DNA from 2 places in the Streptomyces sp. JW3 genome. Region 2 is predicted to be linked to the other one. Evidence: riboswitches for the same ligand, from Rfam matches in the RefSeq annotation. Region 2 holds a riboswitch; the other holds the start of a gene.

Region 1 (7,352 bases), on a different contig from region 2:
ACCGGGGCGATCGTCGACCGCATCGAGCGCACGGTCGCCGGCGGTCTAGCGGACGGATCGATCACGGTCGACGGCGACCCCGGCCGTACCGCACAGGCCCTGTACGACATGTGGCTCGGTGCCAGCGTCATGGCCAAGATCCACCGCGACCTCGCCCCCCTCGACACCGCCATGACGGTCACCAGGCACCTCCTGCACATCTGAGCCCGGCAATTCCTCGCCGGTCGGAAGGCGCGGGCATTCCTTGCGCCGCCCACTAGACGACCGGTCTATTTCAAGGAGAAGCAGACATGAAGGTCCTCATCGTTCTGACCTCGCACGACGAGCTCGGCGACACCGGCCGCAAGACCGGCTTCTGGCTGGAGGAGCTGGCGGCGCCGTACTACCGCTTCAAGGAGGCCGGCTGGGAGATCACCCTCGCCTCGCCGAAGGGCGGCCGGCCGCCGCTGGACCCCAAGAGCAACGAGCCGGGCTTCCAGACGGAGCAGACCCGCCGGTTCGAGTCCGACGCCGAGGCGACCGCGGCGCTCTCCCGCACCGTGCGCCTGGACGCGGTCTCGGCCGACGACTTCGACACGGTCTTCTACCCCGGCGGACACGGCCCGCTGTGGGACCTCGCCGAGAACAGGCGCTCGGCCCGCCTGATCGAGACCACCCTGCGGGCCGGCAAGCCGCTCGCCCTGGTCTGCCACGCCCCCGGCGTCCTGCGCCACACCGTCGACGCGGACGGCACCCCCCTGGTCCGGGGCAAGAAGGTCACCGGATTCGCCGACTCCGAGGAAGCCGGCGTCGGCCTCACCGACATCGTCCCCTTCCTCGTAGAGGACGAGCTCAAGCGCCTCGGCGGCACCTACTCCAAGACCGACGACTGGGCGCCGTACGTCGTGCGCGACGGCCTGCTCATCACCGGCCAGAACCCCGCCTCCTCGGCCCCGGCCGCCGACGCCCTCGTGGCACTGGTCACGGAGGTGACGTCGGCTCGGGCGTGAGGGCGGGCACGCGGGAGTCACCGGAGCGCTGGTGAAGCCTGCCGGAGCATGACCGAGCCACCCCGGCCGGACGTCGGCCGGGGCCGGGCGTCCAGAGGCCCCGGCAGGGCGCCACGTCCGATTCGTTCAAGAAGTCGGTGACACCGGTTCGCTACCGTCACCGCCATGAACGACATCGGCGAGGGATCACGTCATCTCAGCATCCGCATCGACCGCACCGTCAACGACGTCTACGCCTATGCGTCAGACCCGGCCAACCTGCCCGCGTGGGCCCACGGCCTGGGACGGTCCATCGAGAAGAGCGACGACCACTGGGTCGCGGAGTACTCCCCCATGGGACGGGTCGTGATCACCTTCACCCCGCCCAACGAGCTGGGCGTGCTCGACCACGACGTCACGCTGCCCTCCGGAGAGACCGTCTACAACCCGGTCCGCGTGATCGCCAACGGCGCGGGGAGCGAAGTGGTGTTCACCCTCCGTCGAGGGCCGGAGACCAGCGATGCCGACTTCGAGCGCGACGCCGACATGGTCGCCGCCGACCTGGCCCGCCTCAAGGAACTGGTGGAGTCCGGCGAGGGACCTCTCGGCGGTACCGGCTGATCCCCGGGTTCGTCCATCGCCCGCGCCGGACCCACCGTTCGAGCCCGGCCGACGTCACCGCTCCCCCGCGAGGTCGAGATCCCCCTTGCTCGTGCCGGCCGCGCCCTCAGCGATTCCCGCACGACGCCACGGACGCGCGATCGGCCCGGACAGCGACCGCCACCACGCCTCCACCGGCAGCTCCCCCGTCGGCTCGAACGGCTCGCCCGGGCGGGGGAACACCACCGGCTGGCCGGCCTGCTCGCCGGCGTCCTTCATCCACTCTCCCGGCTCCGCCCACGCGTGCGGCGCCAGATTGAACGTGCCCCAGTGGATCGGCAGCAGCACACCGCCGGGCCGGCCGCCCTGGAGGTCGAGGTGGGTCCGGACGCCCTCTTCCGGGGTCATGTGGATGTCCGGCCAGAACTCGGAGTACGCGCCGACCTGGATCATCGTCGCGTCGAACGGGCCGTGTGCCGCGCCGATGTCCTTGAAGCCGTCGAAGTAGCCGGTGTCGCCGCTGTGGTAGACGCGGTGTTCCGGTCCGGCGACCACCCAGGAGGCCCAGAGGGTGTGCTGGGTGTTGCGCAGGGCCCGGCCGCAGAAGTGGCGGGCCGGGGTGGCGGTCAGGGTGAGGCCGCCGATCTTGGTCGACTCGTGCCAGTCGAGTTCGCGCAGCCGGTCCGCGGGCACGCCCCAGTGTTCCAGGTGGGCACCGACGCCGAGGGGCACGGCGAACAGGGTGTCCGTGCCGGCCAGTGCCTTGATGGTGGGCAGGTCGAGGTGGTCGTAGTGGTCGTGCGAGATGACCACGACGTCCACCGGGCCGAGGGCGGCCAGCGGCAGCGGGACCGGGTGCAGCCGCTTGGGTCCGGCGAACGGGAACGGGGAGCAGCGCTCGCCCCAGACCGGGTCGAAGAGCACGCGCTGCCCGTCTATCTCGGCCAGGACGCTGGAGTGCCCGGCCCAGGTCAGCCGGAGACCGGTGGCCGGGGGACGGGACAGGTCGGCGACGGTGGTGGGGTGCACCGGGATGGTGCCGGCCGGGGCCCGGCGGGCCCGAGCCTGGCGGTCGAGGTAGCTCTTGGCGAGCTGCGACGTCGATCCGGAGGGCCGGGTGCGGGCGGTGCCTCCCGGGTTCTGGAAGACGCCGTTCGCGAAGTGCGGTGATCTGCGGATGCGCGCCATGCGCTCACCGCTCGGGTCCGCGCCGAAGGCCTCGGGCCGCAGCGCGCGGAGCCCGGAGCTGGGGGAACGGAAACCGGCCACGGTACCTCCAAGTGGAGTAGGACAGACCTTCATTATGGTCGTCCGGTGTGACAGCGGCCTTCGCCGCAGGTCACTTACGCCCACCGCGTATCACCGGTTTCCGGGAACTCAGCCGTCCCGCTCGGCGGTCCCCCGCCCCGCCGTCTCACGCCACCGCCGAGATCCGCATCCTGATGTCGTCCGCCGACAGCGTGCCCTTGGCTGTCACGTGGTCGCCGGAGGACTCACCGCGCAGCCGGCGCCCGAACCACGGCACCAGGTACTCCCGCGCCCACTGCACGTCGTCCCGGCGGATCTCGAGGGTGCCGCGCGGCGGCAGCGGCGGCCAGGGCTGTTCCGGGTCGGCCGGCACCGGCAGGCCGAGCACCTGGCCGGCCCGGAGCGCCACCCGGGTGTGCCCCTCGGGCGAGAGGTGCAGCCGGTCGGTGTCCCAGGCGCGGCGGTCCTGGATGCTGCGCAGCGACCACAGGTCGAGCACCGGGCAGCCGTAGCGGTCGGCGACGGCCCGCACATGCCCGTTGTACGTGGCGATCTTGCCCCGCAGGTGTTTGAGGACGGGCACCCGGCGGGTGTCGAAGCCGGTGGTCACCATGACGGTGCCGGCCGTGGCGGTGAGCGCGGCGACCGCCCGCTCGAACCGCTCGGCCAGCTCGTCCGGGTCGGTGCCGGGCCGGATGATGTCGTTGCCGCCCGCGCAGAAGGAGACCAGGTCCGGTGCGAGCCGGGCCGCCCTGGGCACCTGGTCCGCCACGATCTGGTCGAGCAGCTTCCCGCGTACGGCGAGGTTGGTGTACGTGAAGTCGCCCTCGGGCCGCCGGTCCGCGAGCAGGACGGCGAAGCGGTCGGCCCAGCCGACGAACGCCCCGTCGGGGCCGGGGTCGCCGACCCCCTCGGTGAAGCTGTCCCCCACCGCCACGTACGACCCGATCACTGCCTTGCCGGCACTCTTCTCACTTCTCGAATCGTCTGCCACGTCGACCCATGATTCACCTTGGATTGTGACCTACGCGACCGTAGGACGGGGTTGACGAGCGGTGAGAAAGGCCACTTCTAAAGTGTTGGCCAATTCCGGAATAAGTGAGCGCCGTTCCACAGGTCACCCACACCGAAGGCCGGACCCGGGGATCGGGGTCCGGCCTTCGGTGAGCACGGGGCTGGGGCAGCCGGCGTCAGACGGAGACGCCCTGCGACCGCAGGTAGGCGAGCGGGTCGATGTCCGAGCCGTAGTCCGGCGTGGTGCGGATCTCGAAATGCAGGTGCGGGCCGGTCACGTTGCCGGTGGCACCGGAGAGGCCGAGCTGCTGTCCCGCCGTCACCGCGTCGCCGCTGGAGACGGAGAGCGCGGACAGGTGGGCGTACTGGGCGTAGTGGCCGTCGGCGAGCTTGATGACGACCTGGTTGCCGTACGCGCCGCCCCAGCCGGCCGTGACGACGGTGCCCGCGCCGACGGCCTTCACCGAGGTGCCGGTCGGGACGACGAAGTCGGTGCCGGTGTGGTAGCCGCTGGACCACATGCTGCCGGACTGGTGGTACGGGGTGCCCTCGGTGGCGCCGTCGACGGGGGCGACGAAGCCGGTGGCCGCGGTGGAGGTGTCCGCCGCGGGCTGCGCCGTCGTCTTCTTCTCGGCCGTGGCGGACGCCTCGGCCCCGGCGCCGAGGGTGAGCTTCAGGCCGGGGCGGATCAGCGAGGGATCCGAGCCGACGGCGGCGCGGTTGTCCTCGTAGAGCTTCTTCCAGCCGCCGCTGACGTGCTGCGCGTCGGCGATCTTCGCCAGCGAGTCACCGGCGCGCACGGTGTAGGTCTGCGCGGTTTTCGCGGAGTCGGACTGGGCGGCGGGGGCGGCGTGCGCGCCGGCCGCTCCGACGAGCGGCAGGGCGAGTGCGGCGCCGCCGGTCGTGGCGACGGCGAGCGTGCGGGTCAGACGCTGGGTCCTGGTACGGCGGTGCTTACCCTTCGCGGGCATGACGAATTCCTCTCCGGCGCCTGCGAGGTGAGCTGTCGGGTGCGGGCTGGAGCTGCCCGGCCGCGCCGGAAAAGGCGCGGCTTTACCCCTAGCCGTCCCGGGAACCGGAACAGGCGGTTTTACCTGTGGGTCCCCCGCTCCTGCCGAACACGGGTGGTGAGTGGGTGGGGTCTCCGGGCGGCGGCAGGATTAGGCGTCCGTCCGGATCGGTGGTGAACGTAAGTGACGGGAACACGCGTGGACAAGCCGATGCCGGCCCGTAGTTCGCACTGTGCGGGAATGGCCGACCAATTCCCGGTCACTCTCCGTGGATTAAGGATCTTCACCCTTCAGCGAAAACCCTTTGAGAGCACGTCGATTACGTGCGCATGGCGAAAGGCTTCTCGTCACCACCAGGTACGGATATGACGCTGCTCACGCGCCTTCGCTCATATACCGCTGGATCGGGGCACGTTAAAGGAAAACGAACTATTCGTATCCATTGGGACTTAACGGTCAGATCGATCGTGTGGACGCCCGGCTCGGCGGCACGGTCGGCACCCTGTTCAGTCCGGTCCCGGGGCGGTCCGCGGGACCTCGGAACACGGCCGGGTCCGGGCGGGGTCATGCCGTATCGTCGGTCCGTGCGGACCGCCGAGCCGCGGCGGTGTGCGCGACCGTGAGGAGCCTCCATGACGCAACAGGTCCCGTCGACCGAGCCGGAGCTGGCCGGGGTACGTAACTTCCGTGACGTCGGCGGGCTGCCGGCCACCGACGGACGGCGGGTGCGGTTCGGCGTGCTGTTCCGCAGCGGCCACCTCGCCCACGCGACCGCCGAGGACGCGGCGTTCCTCGCCGGCCTGGGCCTGCACACCGTCTTCGACTTCCGCAACGCGGCCGACCAGAAGCTCGAAGGCCCCGACGTGACCCTGCCGGGCGTGCGCAATGTGAACCTGCCGCTGTCCGACCCCGCCGACGGCGCCGAGTTCTGGAAGATGGTCCGCGACGGCGACCTCGACCAGCTGCGCGAGATCCTCGATGGCGGCAAGGGCGCGGACCGGATGATCGCCTCGTACCGTTCGATCATCACGGACCGCACCGCCGAGCACTCCCGGGTGCTGCACGCGCTGGCCGAGGACAGCGTCCCGGCCCTGATGCACTGCGCGGCCGGCAAGGACCGCGCGGGGCTGTCCATCGCGGTGACGCTGCTCGCGCTGGGCGTCGAGCGGGACGCGATCGTCGAGGACTACCTGAAGTCCAACGAGAAGCACCGCCGGTACAAGGTGAAGCGCAGCGGCACCTCGGAGTCGGCCTACTCCGCCGAGGTCATGGAGTTGCTGAGCCCTCTGTTCGACGCGCGTGCCGAGTATCTGACGGCCGCGTTCGAGACCGTCGAGCGGACCTGGGGCGGCGTCGACGCCTACCTGGAGCGGGGGCTGCGGATCACCCCCGGGACCCGGGAACGGCTGCGCGACCGCCTGCTCGACTGAGACACCTCGCGCGGACTGGGACCCTCGCGCGGGACGTCACTTCGCGCCCACCTCGAAGAGCAAGTACACGAAGGCCGCGAAGACATGGCCCACGGCGATGTAGATGATGAGCCGCACCCACAGGGCGCGGGGGAACTTCTCCTCGATGTCGCTCATGGTGTGACTCCGTCGGTGGGGCCCAGGCACAGCGCGGCCGTGGGGCTCTGGAGCAGGGTGTGGACGAACAGCAGCTCGACCCCGTCGGGATCCTGGGCCGCGATGCGGTGCGGGGTCAGCGAGTCGAAGTGCGCGCTGTCCCCGCGGGTGAGCAGCTGAGTGGTGTCGCCGAGCCGCAGCCGCAGCCGCCCGCCGAGCACGTACAGCCACTCCTCGCCGGGGTGCACGCGCACGATGTCGCCCTGGGAGCCGTACGGCACCTGGACTCTGAGGGCCTGCATGCCGCGGCCGGACGCGCCGGCCGGCCAGTACGTCCAGCCGCCCGCGGCGATCGGTTCCGTGTCGGCGGCGCGGACCACGGCGTCCCGTTCGGCGGCCGTCTCACCGAGCAGGTCCGAGACGGTCGTAGCGTAGATACGGGCCAGCGCCAGCAGCATGGGCAGTGAGGGCTGGCGCTGTCCGGTCTCCAGCCGGGAGAGGTGGGCCGGGGAGAGTCCGGCGGCGCGGGCCGCGGCCTCCAGGGTGAGGGAGGCGCGGCGGCGCAGCGCGCGGAGCTGGGGAGCGACGGCGGTCAGATCCGCCGCCGGCTCGGTGTCCGAGGGGCCCGAGGCTTCCGAAGGGCTCATGCCTTCCATTCAGCCGCACCTTTGCCTGTGGGACAACTTTTTTGCCCCACAGGCAAAAGACCGCCTCAGCGGTGTGCCACCGCCTGCTTCACCAGCGTCTTGCCGAAGTCCCACATCAGTCCGCCGCCGCTGTGCGCGTCGTCCATCACCTCGGTGAAGGCGTCCACGAACCGGTCCACCTCCCGCTCCCCCACGATCAGCGGCGGGATGAGCTTGATGACCTCCAGGTGGTCGCCCGAGACCTGGGTGAGGATGCGGTGCCGCTGGAGCAGCGGCACCACCACCATCTGCGCGAACAGG
Region 2 (7,352 bases):
CTCTTCAGCGGCGACGGCACCCTCTCGGCCTGGACCAACCTCGCCGGTACGGGCTTCACCGGTACTCCGGCGGTGGTGGTCTACCCGGGCTACCGGCTCGCCGTGTTCGCCCGGGACGCCGACGGGCACATCGTCACCGTGCGGCAGGCCACCGAGGGGGCCGCCTTCCCGGACGCCTGGTCCCAGGTCGGCGACGCCACCTTCGCCGGTGCGCCGTCCGCCGTCATCAGCCCGCTGACCGGCAACACCGAGATCGTGGCCCGCGCCGACGACGGATACATGTACAACACCGGCGAGCAGACGCCCGGCTCGGGCACCTGGCGGGCCTGGCAGCAGGAGAGCTACGAGGCGGCGGCCACCGACCCGACCGCCTTCACCTACACCAACTCCAGCGGATCCACCTGGGCCTACTCCTACCGCACCGGCACCAACCAGACCCGCGTCTACGAAGTCGCCCCGACCACCTTCGCCGCCGCCCGCTCCACCACGGCCACGGCCACGGCCACGGCACCGGCACCGGCGGCACCCGCCTTCACCGCCCACGACCTGCCCGTACCCACCGGCGGATAACCCGCGCCGGTCCGACCGGAACGCGGCGGTGCCCGACGTCCCGGTGAATCGTTGGTCCAATGGGTTGGCCGGAGCCCGCCCACTGCCTACCATCGATCACCGCAAGACTTTGTGCACCGTCGCACAATCTCCAACGGGAGGTTCCCTTGCACCGCCGCTGCCGTCGCCGTCGCTCCGCGCTCGTCCTCACCGCCGCGATCGCCGCGGCCGCACCGCTCCTCACCGCCTGCGGGAACGACGCGCACCCCGGCGCGGCGGCCGTCGTCGACGGCCGGCGGATCACCGTCGCGCAACTGGAGGACCGGGTCGACGAGGTACGGGCGGCCCAGCGCGCGGCCGTGCCCGACGAGACGCAGTACGAGCAGGCCATCGCCCGCACCGGCGGCCTCACCCGCGACACCCTCCAGAGCATGGTCCTCGACCAGGTCCTGCACCGCGCCGCCCAGGACGCCGACGTCACCGTCACCCGCAAGGAGATCCAGGGCATGCGGGCCGGGCTGGAAGGCCAGGCCGGCGGCGCCAAGGCACTGGAGACGGTCTGGCTCCAGCAGTACGGCATCGCCCCCGCGCGCGTCGACGAGAACCTCCGCCTCCAGCTGGAGGCCCAGAAGCTCGCCCAGCACCTCGGCACCGACACCGGCCAGCCCGCCTTCTGGAAGGCCCTCGCCGACACGTCGAAAAAGCTCGACATCGACCTGAACCCCCGCTACGGCACCTGGGACGTCGAGAAGAGCAGCCGCGCCGACGTGAAGACGCCCTGGGTGCGGGAGGTCACGACCGAGGCGGGAGCGCCCCGTACCGCGTGACGGGGGTGCGTTACGTTTCGGATGTGAACGCCAGCACTCCAGCCGCAGCTCCCGGCCGCATCGTCCTCCTCACCACCAGCCACCGCGTCGCCCCCGGCCTGCTGTCCTGGCCGGCCTGGCAGGCGCTGCGCGCCGCCGACCGCGTGCTGTGCGCGGACGGCGCTCACCCGCAGCTGCCGTATCTGCGCGAGGCGGGCATCCGGGTGGAGGAGGCGGTCCCGGCCGCCGAGGAACTGGTCGGCGCGTGCGCGGGCGGGCACACGGTGGTGGTCGTGGCGACCGGCGAGGGGGAGCCCGCCCTCACCGACGGCCTGGCCCGTCTTGCCGGTTCCGGCCGCCTCGCCATGCCGGAACTGGAACTGCTGCCCGCCTCCTACGACCTGCCCGGCGCCCGCCTGCTCGACCTGGTGCAGGTCATGGACCGCATCCGCGTCGAGTGCCCGTGGTCCTCGCAGCGCACCCACAAGGGGCTGGCGAAGTACGCCATCGAGGAGGCGTACGAACTCGTCGAGGCCATCGAGGACGGCGACCGCGACGAACTGCGCGAGGAACTCGGCGACGTCCTCCTCCAGGTCGTCTTCCACTCCCGGATCGCGGAGGAGGACCTGGAGTCCCCCTTCTCCATCGACGACGTGGCCGGGACCATCGTCGCCAAGCTGATCCACCGCCACCCGCACATCTTCGGCGACGAGACCGCGACCACCCCGGAGGAAGTGCGGGCGCTCTGGCTGCGCGCCAAGCAGGACGCGAAGCAGCGCACCTCCGTCACCGAGGGCGTCCCGCTCGGCCAGCCCGGCCTCGCCCTCGCCGCCAAACTGGCCTCCCGGGTGCGCACGGCTGACCTGGACGTCCCGCTGCCCCGCGGCGCGGGACTCGGCTACGAACTGCTGGCGCTGGCCGCACGCGCCGAGGCCGAGGGCGTCGACCCGGAGGCGGCCCTGCGCGCGGCGGCCCGCGCCTACCGGGACGCGATCCGGGAAGCGGAGACGCGGACGCCGAGGTGAGCGCGGGGCCGGATACGGTCGAGGCGTGACCGACCGCGCCCATCCCGCCAGCACCGCCCCCGAACTGTTCACCTGGGAGTTCGCGAGCGACCCCTACCCCGCCTACGCCTGGCTGCGCGAGCACGCCCCCGTGCACCGCACCAAGCTGCCCAGCGGGGTGGAGGCCTGGCTGGTCACCCGGTACGCCGACGCCAAGCAGGCGCTCGCCGACCCCCGGCTGTCCAAGAACCCGGCGCACCACGCCGAAGGCGCCCACGCCAAGGGCAAGACCGGCATCCCGGGCGAGCGCAAGGCCGAGCTGATGACCCATCTGCTCAACATCGACCCGCCGGACCACACCCGGCTGCGGCGACTGGTCTCCAAGGCGTTCACCCCGCGCCGCGTCGCCGAGTTCGCACCCCGCGTACAGGAACTCACCGACCGGCTCATCGACCAGTTCGCGCACACCGGCAGCGCCGACCTCATCCACGAGTTCGCCTTCCCGCTCCCCATCTACGCCATCTGCGACCTGCTCGGCGTCCCCCGCGAGGACCAGGACGACTTCCGGGACTGGGCGGGCATGATGATCCGGCACGGCGGCGGGCCCCGGGGCGGGGTCGCGCGGTCGGTGAAGAAGATGCGCGGCTACCTCGCCGACCTCATCCACCGCAAGCGCGCCGACCCGGGCGACGACCTGATCTCGGGCCTGATCCGCGCCTCCGACCACGGCGAGCACCTCACCGAGAACGAGGCCGCCGCGATGGCCTTCATCCTCCTCTTCGCCGGCTTCGAGACCACCGTCAACCTCATCGGCAACGGCACGTACGCCCTGCTCACCCACCCCGAGCAGCGCCGCCGCCTCCAGGACTCCCTCGCCGCCGGGGAACGCGGCCTGCTGGCGACCGGCGTCGAGGAACTCCTGCGCTACGACGGTCCGGTCGAGCTGGCCACCTGGCGGTTCGCCACCCGGCCGCTGACCCTCGCGGGCCAGGACATCGCCGTCGGCGACCCGGTGCTCGTCGTGCTCGCCGCCGCCGACCGGGACCCGGCCCGCTTCACCGACCCGGACACCCTCGACCTCTCCCGCCGCGACAGCCAGCACCTCGGCTACGGCCACGGCATCCACTACTGCCTCGGCGCCCCGCTGGCCCGGCTGGAGGGGCAGACCGCGCTCGCCACGCTCCTGACCCGGCTGCCCGACCTGAGTTTGGCCGCCGACCCGGCCGAACTGCGCTGGCGCGGCGGCCTCATCATGCGCGGTCTGCGCACCCTGCCGGTGGCGTTCACCTCGGTCGCCTGAAGAGACCGTCGCAACCGCAAAGGTGACACGCAGTCACCTCTGTGATCTCCATGTGATCTACACGGCATGAACTTGTGATGAGTGATCGTATGCCTATACGTTCACGGATCAGCGCGGCACCGAGCATCAATCGCCGTGCGGGCCCTGCTGTCTTGTGAAAGGTCTCCGCATGCTCTCCGGGAACGGCCGACACCGTCGCCCCCGCCAGGCCCCGGCCCTGGTCGTCGCTGCCGGAGTCACCGGCTCCGCCATCGCGATCCCGCTCCTCGGAGCCACCGGCGCGCACGCGGCCGACGGTACGACCTGGGACCGTGTCGCCGAGTGCGAGACCGGCGGCGCATGGAGCCAGAACGGCGGCAACGGCTACTACGGCGGTTTGCAGATGTCCCAGGAGGACTGGGAGGCGTACGGCGGCCTCGCCTACGCCACCAGCGCCGACCAGGCCAGCCGCTCCCAGCAGATCCGGGTGGCCGAGAAGGTCCTGGCGGCCCAGGGCATCGCCGCCTGGCCGACCTGCGGGCTGCTGGCGGGCCTGGACGGCAGCGCCTCGGACGATTCATCCAGTTCGTCTGATTCCTCCACCTCGTCCGACGCGACCGACTCGTCCGACGCGACCGACGCGACCGACTCGACCGACTCCGACTCCTCGGCGTCCCCGTCGGCCACCGAGTCCACCGACTCCCCCACCGACTCCTCGGACAGCGGCGACGAATCACCCAAGTCCGACACTTCATCCAAATCCGCCTCGCCCACCGACGAGGCGAGCGACGAGCCCACCACCAAGAGTGACACCGCGGGCATCGGTGACAGCGCCGACAACCTCGAACCCGCTCCTGGCACTTCGAGCCTCACCGACACCGGCGCCGGCCGGCACCGGGGCGGCAGCGCGGACGACGAGACGGCGAGCGGCCGTTCCGAGTCGGCCTCCGGGCGGCACGCCTCGCGTGACGACGAGACGGCGCGGGACGCGGGCGACGGGACGTACACCGTGCGGGCCGGCGACAACCTGTGGGCCATCGCCGACTCCCTTGACCTCGCCGGGGGATGGTCCTCCCTCTACGCCGAGAACAAGGACACCGTCGGCGCCGACCCCGACCACATCCTGCCCGGTCAGAAGCTTGCTGTTGGGGTCGAACCGGTCGAAAAGCAGCGGTAGTTCACGTCACGGTTCGGGCTGAATGTCCGTATTAAACGCCGTGAGAGATAGGTCTCAGAAGCCCTGATCGTCTTTGTAAATCCGCCCGGGTCCTGTCTACGGTCAGGACCGCTCGCCATCGCGGGCCCCGGCCGCCGCAACGCCGAATCCTGCCAGCGGCAGCCCGGGAACAGTCGTCGCGCAAGCGCCGCAGGCAGGAGCGGGGGACCCAAGGTAGGCGCCGCACCGGGCAGTTGAGCCGGAGCGGCTAGGGGTGAAGCCGTGTCCGTGCGTAATACGCAAGTGAGTACGCACGTGACACGGCCGGGCAACCGAACCGGCCCGAACCCGACAGCTCACCTCGCAGGCGTCGGTGAGGGGATCAACCATGCTGTTTTCCAGCAAGGGCAAGCACCGCCGTCCGTCCAAGGCCACTCGTGTCATCGCCATAGCCGGCGTGACCGGTGCCGCCGTCGCCGCCCCGCTGATGGCGGCCGGCAGCGCCTCCGCCGCCTCCGAGTCCGAGTGGGACACCGTCGCCCAGTGCGAGTCGGGCGGCAACTGGTCCATCAACACCGGCAACGGCTACTACGGCGGGCTCCAGTTCTCCGCCTCCACCTGGGCGGCCTACGGCGGCACGCAGTACGCCTCCACCGCCGACCAGGCCAGCAAGAGCCAGCAGATCCAGGTCGCCGAGAAGGTGCTCGCGGCGCAGGGCAAGGGCGCCTGGCCGAGCTGCGGCACCGGCCTGTCGGGGGCCGGCGGCTACACCGGCTCCTCCGACGAGAGCGACAGCCAGAGCAGCGGCTCCAACAGCTCCAGCGGCTCCACCGAGACCCGTGAGACCCAGGAGCAGCCGGCCTCCCGCTCCCAGGAGCGCCCGGCGGCCGAGACCACGCAGAAGTCCGACAAGACCGTCACCACCCCGACCGGCAAGAAGGTCGAGAAGGGGGACGGCGAGTACAAGGTGGTCAAGGGCGACACCCTCAGCTCGATCGCCGAGGCGCACGACGTCGACGGCGGCTGGGCGAAGCTGTTCAAGCTGAACGGCGACATCGTCGACGACGCCGACCTGATCTACCCGGGCCAGCAGCTGCACCTGAAGTAGCCCCCGAAGTAAGCGGCGCGAAGCTCCCCGCCCCGGTGCGTGTTCCCCCGTACGCACCGGGGCGGGGTCATGTCCGGTTCGCGGAGCGCTTTTGTTCCGTTCGGAAACAATTTACTCTCGGTTCTGTCCAACGGGTGGGTGACCGGCTGGCCGATCGCCCCGGGCCGGTTAGGCTCGTCCCGCAGAGCCGCGCGTACCGCGCACCCGCGTCACACAGAAGCGTCACATTGAAGAAGGAGATGCTCGTGCCGTCCATCGACGTCGTCGTAGCCCGGGAAATCCTGGACTCCCGAGGCAACCCCACGGTCGAGGTCGAGGTCGGCCTCGACGACGGCAGCACGGGTCGTGCCGCCGTTCCGTCCGGCGCCTCCACCGGTGCCTTCGAGGCCATCGAACTCCGTGACGGCGATGCCAACCGTTACCTCGGCAAGGGCGTGGAGAAGGCCGTCCTCGCCGTCATCGAGCAGATCGGCCCGGAGCTGGTCGGCTACGACGCCACCGAGCAGCGGCTGATCGACCAGGCCATGTTCGACCTGGACGCCACCGACAACAAGGGCTCGCTCGGCGCCAACGCCATCCTCGGCGTCTCGCTCGCCGTCGCGCACGCCGCCTCCGAGGCCAGCGACCTCCCCCTCTTCCGCTACCTGGGCGGCCCGAACGCGCACCTGCTGCCCGTTCCGATGATGAACATCCTGAACGGCGGCTCGCACGCCGACTCCAACGTGGACATCCAGGAGTTCATGATCGCGCCGATCGGCGCCGAGTCCTTCTCCGAGGCGCTGCGCTGGGGCGCCGAGGTCTACCACACGCTGAAGAAGGTCCTGAAGAACAAGGGCCTGTCCACCGGTCTCGGCGACGAGGGCGGCTTCGCCCCGAACCTGGAGTCGAACCGCGCCGCGCTCGACCTCATCCTCGAAGCGATCAAGGAAGCCGGTTACACCCCCGGCGAGCAGATCGCCCTGGCCCTGGACGTGGCCGCCTCCGAGTTCTACAAGGACGGCGTCTACTCCTTCGAGGGCAAGGAGCGCACCGCCGCCGAGATGACGGACTACTACGCCGAGCTGGTCGAGGCGTACCCGCTGGTCTCCATCGAGGACCCGCTGTTCGAGGACGACTGGGACGGCTGGAAGACCATCACCGAGCGCCTCGGCGACCAGGTCCAGCTGGTCGGCGACGACCTGTTCGTCACCAACCCGGAGCGCCTGGCCCGCGGCATCGAGGAGAACGCGGCCAACGCGCTGCTGGTCAAGGTCAACCAGATCGGCTCGCTGACCGAGACCCTGGACGCCGTGGAGCTGGCCCAGCGCAACGGCTTCAAGTGCATGATGTCGCACCGCTCCGGCGAGACCGAGGACGTCACCATCGCCGACCTCGCCGTCGCCACCAACTGCGGCCAGATCAAGACCGGCGCCCCGGCCCGCTCCGAGCGCGTCGCCAAGTACAACCAGCT

Evidence for each region. A riboswitch is a leader RNA that binds a small molecule or an ion and turns the genes downstream of it on or off. The one in region 2 is predicted to bind cyclic di-AMP.
Region 1: another riboswitch for cyclic di-AMP. It lies ahead of ACTT8P_RS16960 (LysM peptidoglycan-binding domain-containing M23 family metallopeptidase); the one in region 2 lies ahead of ACTT8P_RS06950 (transglycosylase family protein).

What each region holds. Positions count from the first base shown of each region.
Region 1 covers NZ_JBQOUX010000036.1:45,233-52,584, forward strand. The annotation lists gene ACTT8P_RS16935 (TetR/AcrR family transcriptional regulator) at 1-204, shown strand, start outside; gene ACTT8P_RS16940 (type 1 glutamine amidotransferase domain-containing protein) at 291-989, shown strand; gene ACTT8P_RS16945 (SRPBCC family protein) at 1,155-1,589, shown strand; gene ACTT8P_RS16950 (MBL fold metallo-hydrolase) at 1,644-2,837, opposite strand; gene ACTT8P_RS16955 (SGNH/GDSL hydrolase family protein) at 2,983-3,768, opposite strand; gene ACTT8P_RS16960 (LysM peptidoglycan-binding domain-containing M23 family metallopeptidase) at 4,007-4,801, opposite strand; cyclic di-AMP (ydaO/yuaA leader) riboswitch at 4,806-4,967, opposite strand; gene ACTT8P_RS16965 (tyrosine-protein phosphatase) at 5,473-6,270, shown strand; gene ACTT8P_RS16970 (DUF6126 family protein) at 6,307-6,426, opposite strand; gene ACTT8P_RS16975 (helix-turn-helix domain-containing protein) at 6,423-7,052, opposite strand; gene ACTT8P_RS16980 (aspartate aminotransferase family protein) at 7,118-7,352, opposite strand, start outside.
Region 2 covers NZ_JBQOUX010000010.1:70,100-77,451, reverse strand. The annotation lists gene ACTT8P_RS06975 (tachylectin-related carbohydrate-binding protein) at 1-570, shown strand, start outside; gene ACTT8P_RS06970 (SurA N-terminal domain-containing protein) at 717-1,376, shown strand; gene ACTT8P_RS06965 (nucleoside triphosphate pyrophosphohydrolase) at 1,400-2,380, shown strand; gene ACTT8P_RS06960 (cytochrome P450 family protein) at 2,406-3,659, shown strand; gene ACTT8P_RS06955 (transglycosylase family protein) at 3,829-4,815, shown strand; cyclic di-AMP (ydaO/yuaA leader) riboswitch at 4,991-5,179, shown strand; gene ACTT8P_RS06950 (transglycosylase family protein) at 5,183-5,902, shown strand; gene eno (phosphopyruvate hydratase) at 6,148-7,352, shown strand, end outside.